DNA from 2 places in the Aquabacterium sp. A3 genome. Region 2 is predicted to be linked to the other one. Evidence: predicted binding sites of a transcription regulator. Region 2 holds the regulator's gene; the other holds the start of a gene.

Region 1 (3,409 bases), on a different contig from region 2:
CTGACCAAACCCGTGGACCTCAAGCAGTTCCGCTCGGTGGTGGCCTCGGCGCTCGGCGCTGCTGCCCCCCCCCCGTCCCACGGCGTGGAGACGATGGACCCAGATGGGGCGCCCCAGCCTGGCACCACGGCATCGGTGGCAGAACGGGCGCCCAGTGCCGGCGCCCATGCCGCGCGCCAGCTCCTGGGTCACAGCCCGGCCATCCAGCAGGTGCGTGTGCTGATCGACAAGGTGGCGCGCAACATGGCGCCCGTGCACATCTTCGGCGAATCAGGCACCGGCAAAGAACTGGTGGCCCGCGCCATCCATGAAGCCAGCCACCGCCGGCACGCGCCATTCCTCGCCGTCAACTGCAGCGCCATCCCGGAACACCTGCTGGAGGCAGAGTTCTTTGGCTATCGCAAGGGGGCCTTCACCGGTGCGCAGGAAGACCGGGAGGGCTTCTTTCAAGCGGCGCAAGGCGGCACCCTCTTCCTCGACGAGGTCGGCGATCTTCCGCTGGCCATGCAAAGCAAGCTGTTGCGCGTCATCCAGGAGCGCGCGGTACGGGGCATCGGCTGGACTCACGAAGTCCCGATCGATGTCCGGATCTTGAGCGCCACCCACAAGCATTTGCCCGACGAGATCCAGGAACAGCGCTTCAGGCAAGACTTGTACTATCGGCTGAATGTGATCCAGCTGACACTGCCGCCCTTGCGGGACAGGCTGGACGACCTGCCTCTGCTCAGCCAGCGCATCCTGGAACGCATTGCGCAAGACAACGGCCTGAGCGTCGTGCCCCGACTGGGTGCCAGCGCCCTGGCAGCCTTGCAGGCCCACCCATTCCCGGGCAACGTGCGCGAACTGGAGAACCTCTTGCAGCGCGCGGTGGCCCTGAGCAATCACCCCATGCTGGAGGCCACCGACCTCGGCCTCGTGCCGCCCCCACCGCCCGGGCCTGCAGCAACCTTGGACGACCTGTCCCCCGCGCACCCCTCCGAACCGGTCGGCCACCAGAGTGCTACCACGGTGAGCCAGCCGCCCCTGCCGTCTGACCTGGTGGCCTACCTGGATCAGGTTGAACGAGACGTGCTGGTCAAGGCCCTGGAGCACCACCGCTACAACCGCACTGCGGCGGGGGCCAGTCTGGGTCTGTCGCTGCGACAGATTCGGTACCGCATGGCCCGCCTTGGCGTTCAGGTCAACGAGCAGGGCATCGTGCTGGGCGATCGATTTGACCCGGACAGCGAAGGCGCGGGCCATGAGTGATCGGCCGGCACCCACTTGGCGCGACGGCTGGCTGGCGCACGCCAGGCACTGCCCATCACCCAACTTCGGGCCACGCCCTGGGCATGCCACTGTGGACTTGGCCGTGGTGCATTCGATCAGCCTGCCCCCCGGTGAATATGGTGGCCCCGAGATCGAACAACTCTTCACCAACCGGCTGGATTGGGACGCCCACCCCTACTTTGATCAGATCCGGGGCATGGAGGTGTCGGCCCACTTCCTGATCCGACGCACAGGCGAACTGGTGCAGTTCGTGTCGGTGCACGACCGCGCCTGGCACGCCGGTGCCTCGACGTGGTGTGGCCGTGACAACTGCAATGATTTCAGTGTGGGGATTGAGCTGGAAGGGCTGGAGGGCGACACCTTTGAGCCTGCGCAATACAAGGCCTTGAGCACCTTGTTGCGTGATCTCCACCAACAGTGGCCACTCTCTGCGGTGGTGGGGCATGAGCACATCGCGCCAGGGCGCAAACAAGACCCTGGGGCAGGCTTCGATTGGGCGCGGCTGCAGGCCCTGACAGGGTGGGATCGACAGCGATTCGCAGGCTGAAAATCGGCACGCCAAAGGTGTCTCTGGCTGTCAAACGGGACTGCCCGATCCGCAATTTCCCGCAGTTTGCACACCACAGTCGCCTCGCTCGAAAAAAGGCGTTATAGTGCCAACCAGACACTACCGGTAGCGTCCAAAACAGGTCGCGACACCATATATAGTGTCAGCGTTTTACCCTCGTACACCATCGAGGCCTTCGTCCGACGGGCCGCCAGCCATCCGCTGCCGCCCCGACGCCATCAAAGGGAATCACATGCAAACGTCCACGCCCAGCACCACGTCGTCTCACCCATCTGCTGCCACTGGCTTCCCATCTGACGCGGCACCTCAGCCCCGTCAGTCGGCGTATGCCGCCTACCAGATCATCCGACGCAACGGTGCGGTCGTTTCGTTTGAGCCCAGCAAAATCGCCGTGGCCCTGATGAAGGCCTTCCTGGCCGTGCACGGCACCCAGGGCGCCGCATCGGCCTCGGTCCGCGAAACGGTGGACCAACTGACCGAAGCCGTCGTGCGCGGTCTGCTGCGCTCGCGTCCGGGTGGCGGCACCTTCCACATCGAAGACGTGCAAGACCAGGTCGAACTGGGTCTGATGCGCGGCGGCCACCACGAGATTGCCCGCGCCTACGTGCTGTACCGCGAACGTCGCACCCAAGAGCGCGCCAAACAGGCCAGCGAGCAACAAGCCGCCGCCCTGCCCACGCTGCACGTCATCGACAAGGGGCAGCGCGTGCCCCTCGATCTGGCCCGCCTGCAAGCCCTGATCGAATCCTCGTGCGAAGGCCTGGGCGAAGACGTCAAGCCCGCCCCCATCCTGGCCGAAACCCAGCGCAACCTCTACGACGGCGTCTCCATCGACGAGGTCTACAAGGCCGCCATCCTGGCCGCCCGCACCCGCATCGAGCACGACCCGGCCTACACCCGTGCCACCGCCCGCCTGCTGATGCACACCATCCGCCGCGAAATCCTCGGCGAAGAGGTGATGCACGCCGACATGGCCACGCGCTATGCCGATTACTTCCCCACCTTCATCAAGAAGGGCATCGAAGCCGAGTTGCTGGACGACAAGCTCGGCCAGTTCGACCTGGCTCGCCTGGGTGCCGCCCTGAAGTTCGAACGCGACCTGAACTTTGACTACCTGGGTCTGCAAACCCTGTACGACCGCTACTTCCTGCACGTCGATGGCGCCCGCATCGAGATGCCCCAGGCCTTCTTCATGCGCGTGGCCATGGGGCTGGCGCTCAACGAAATCGACCGCGAAGCCCGCGCCATCGAGTTCTACGAACTGCTGTCCTCGTTCGACTTCATGTCGTCCACGCCCACGCTGTTCAACGCCGGCACCCGCCGTTCGCAACTGTCGTCGTGCTACCTGACCACCGTGCCCGATGACCTCGACGGCATCTATGAGGCCATCAAGGAAAACGCCCTGCTGAGCAAATTTGCCGGCGGACTGGGCAACGACTGGACCCCGGTGCGCGCCCTGGGCTCGCACATCAAGGGCACCAACGGCAAGTCGCAAGGCGTGGTCCCCTTCCTGAAGGTGGTCAACGACACGGCCGTGGCCGTGAACCAGGGCGGCAAGCGCAAGGGCGCCGT
Region 2 (3,409 bases):
TGCCACCTCATGTTTGACCGCGCCACGCACACCCTTGCCAACGTCGATCCCGAGCTGTTCGCCGCCGTTCAGGCCGAGAACCAGCGCCAGGAAGAGCACATCGAGCTGATCGCCTCCGAGAACTACACCTCGCCGGCCGTCATGGAAGCCCAGGGCTCCCAGCTGACCAACAAGTACGCCGAGGGCTATCCTGGCAAGCGCTACTACGGTGGTTGCGAACACGTCGACGTGGTCGAGCAACTGGCCATTGACCGCTTGAAGCAGCTGTTCGGCGCCAACTTCGCCAACGTGCAGGCCAACTCGGGCTCGCAAGCCAACCAGTCGGTGTTCTTCGCGCTGCTGCAGCCCGGCGACACCATCATGGGCATGAGCCTGGCCGAAGGCGGCCACCTGACCCACGGCATGCAACTGAACATGTCGGGCAAGTGGTTCAAGGTGGTGTCTTACGGCTTGAACGAGCAGGAAGACATCGACTACGACAAGATGGAAGCCCTGGCGCGTGAGCACAAGCCGAAGCTGATCATCGCCGGCGCCTCGGCGTTTGCTCTGCGCATCGACTTCGAGCGCTTTGCCAAGATCGCCAAAGAGGTGGGCGCCTACTTCATGGTGGACATGGCCCACTACGCGGGCCTGATCGCCGCAGGCGTCTACCCCAACCCCGTGCCGCACGCTGATGTGGTCACCAGCACCACCCACAAGAGCCTGCGTGGCCCCCGTGGCGGCATCGTGCTGAGCAACAACGAAGACATCGCCAAGAAGATCAACTCGGCCATCTTCCCGGGCATCCAGGGTGGCCCGCTGATGCACGTGATCGCCGGCAAGGCCGTGGCTTTCAAGGAAGCGCTGAGCCCCGAGTTCAAGGCCTACCAGCAACAGGTGGTGAAGAACGCCGCGGCCTTGGCCGAGACGCTCACCAAGCGTGGCCTGCGCATCGTGTCCGGCCGCACCGAGAGCCACGTGATGCTGGTGGACCTGCGTCCCAAGAACCTGACCGGCAAGGAAGCCGAGGCCATCCTGGGCGCGGCGCACATCACCTGCAACAAGAACGGCATCCCCAACGACCCGCAAAAGCCGATGGTGACCAGCGGCATCCGCCTGGGCTCGCCCGCCATGACCACCCGAGGCTTCAAGGAAGAGCAGGCCGTGGCCGTGGGCAACCTGATCGCCGACGTGCTGGACAACCCGCATGACGAGGCCACCATCGCCCGCGTGCGCGAGCAGGTGTCGGCCCTGACGCGTCAGTTCCCGGTGTACTCCGGCAAGGCAGGCTGATCGCTCAATGCGCTGCCCGTTTTGCGCCCACCCCGATACCCAGGTCATTGAAACCCGGGATTCGGACGAGGGAGACAGTGTCCGTCGCCGGCGCAAATGCGGCAGCTGCGACAAGCGCTTCACCACCTATGAGCGCGCGGAAATCGAACTGCCGGCCATCGTCAAGCGCGATGGCCGGCGCACCGATTACGAGCGCAGCAAGCTCAAATCGTCGCTGATGCTGGCCTTGCGTAAGCGCCCTGTGCCGGCAGAGTCGCTGGAGCAGGCCATCGAGGCCATCGAGGCGCGCCTGCGCCAGTCAGGTGACAAGGAAGTGCCATCCACCCAACTGGGTGAGTGGGTCATGAAAGAGCTGCGCAAGCTCGACAAGGTGGCCTATGTGCGCTTTGCCTCGGTGTACCGCAGCTTCGATGACGTCAGCGAGTTCGTGGCCGCCATCAAGGAAAGTGGCAAGAAGGCGCGTGACGGCGAGTAAGCGCCGGGCAAGCACCCATCAGCGCCAGCATTCAACCGCCGTGGCCTGTGTGCCCGTGATGCCTTGAGCGCCCGTGTGGGTGAGCGTGAGGCTGCCGCAGGCATCCCCGGTCTGCGGGCCGGTTGGCGTGGCCACCAGGGTGTAGGCGCCGGCGGCCAGCGCGTCGGCGTCCAGTGCGATGTCGTAGCTGGTGGTGCCTGAAGCAGGCACCCGTTGCAAGCCGTCTGGCAGCGCCACGGCGGTGCTGCCGTCCAGCTCGATGTCATAGCGGTTGTGCGCCGCATAAAAGCGCTGCATGAACTGCGCGGCCTGCAGCAGTGCGCTGTGCGCCTCGGCCCGGCGTGAACGCTGCACGTGCTGGCTGTAAGACGGGTAGGCCACCGCCGCCAGGATGGCCACAATGACCACCACGATCATCAGCTCGACGAGGGTGAAGCCCTGGGCGTGAGACGCGGATCTCATGGGGGGTGTGGATGTCATGGCGTGGGCGTCAGTCGGTGGGGGGCGGTGTGCGGTCGGGCGGGGGCTGGATGCGCTGCCAGACCCGGTCAAGGATGACCGAGGCGTCCCGCAGCCGCCAGTCGGCCGCGCCCAGGCCGCCCTGGCCATGCTGGATGGACAATTTGCGCCGGCCAGAGCCGCTGTCGCGCTCACCCGTGAGGATGGCGCGCCGGCCTGGCGCCCTGGTCACCACACCCGCTGCATTCCTGTCGCCGACGTCGGTGACCTCGCCGTCGCCGCTGGTGTCGAACACGGGTTTGTCGTACTGCGCGCCGGTCAGGGCGGGCAGCAGGAAGTCGTAGGCGCGGCCCTCGGCCAGTTCGCACTCCAGGGCATCCGGCGAGGGGGAGATGGCTGTGATCAGCACAAAATCACCGGTCAGGACGGGCTCGTAGATCACCCTGGGGGTGTCGACCTGGTCGTTGCCGGCCACGGGGGGGATGATCAACTCCAGTGCCCACCCCTGGCTGTCGGCGGTTTGCGGATGGTTGCTGACGGACAAGAAGGTGTAGGGCGACGTGGAGGTGGCGCTGTTGGTGAACGACGAGATGGTTTGCGTCACCAAGGCGCTGCGGGGCACCACGGCGTCGCCGGGCGGCACCAGGTCTGCGCTGGGCTGCTCTGCGGGCACGGTGTCCAGCACGCCGTAAAAGGCTTGTACCTGGGTGGTTTGTCGGTCGGCCTCGGTGAGCAGCCGGCCGGTGCCGAACAACACCATCTGATGCGCATCGTGGCGCGTGACCACCGGGGCGGCCGTGATCGGCTGCACCTGGTCCAGGGTGCCCGCCTTGAACAGCGGGCGTCCACCGTGACCGACCTTCAGCGACTCATCGTCGGCGCTGTACTCGAAGCGCCACAGATGGCCCTGCAGGTCACCGCCATACAGGGCCACGATGTCGCGGTTGGCGTTGCGCACCACGGCAACCCCGGTCAGCCCGTTGTCTGCGCTGGGTCCGACCGGGATGGCGCTGACCGCGCCGCTGGCCACGTCGATCACGAGCAAGGCCGCCCGATCGATGCTGCTGTTGATGCCGTTGCCCACCACGACCACCCATTGCCCGTTGGGCAGCCGGCCAGCCTCGGCGCGCGACAGGATGTGGCCGATGTAGGCCGAGGCCGGTATCGATGCCGATGCCGATACCGACGTTGGCGATGCGCCGG

What was found. Region 2 encodes NrdR, which represses ribonucleotide reductase genes. Its sites were predicted from a motif close to CACNANATNTNGTG; they were not measured.
Region 1: WNB94_RS02745 (ribonucleoside-diphosphate reductase subunit alpha) is a predicted target of NrdR. The motif match lies at 1,966-1,979, and genes of this name have one in related genera.

What each region holds. Positions count from the first base shown of each region.
Region 1 covers NZ_JBBPEV010000001.1:622,540-625,948, forward strand. The annotation lists gene WNB94_RS02735 (sigma-54-dependent transcriptional regulator) at 1-1,248, shown strand, start outside; gene ampD (1,6-anhydro-N-acetylmuramyl-L-alanine amidase AmpD) at 1,241-1,816, shown strand; gene WNB94_RS02745 (ribonucleoside-diphosphate reductase subunit alpha) at 2,070-3,409, shown strand, end outside.
Region 2 covers NZ_JBBPEV010000002.1:497,065-500,473, forward strand. The annotation lists gene glyA (serine hydroxymethyltransferase) at 10-1,272, shown strand; gene nrdR (transcriptional regulator NrdR) at 1,280-1,747, shown strand; gene WNB94_RS11510 (type IV pilin protein) at 1,766-2,209, opposite strand; gene WNB94_RS11515 (pilus assembly protein) at 2,238-3,409, opposite strand, start outside.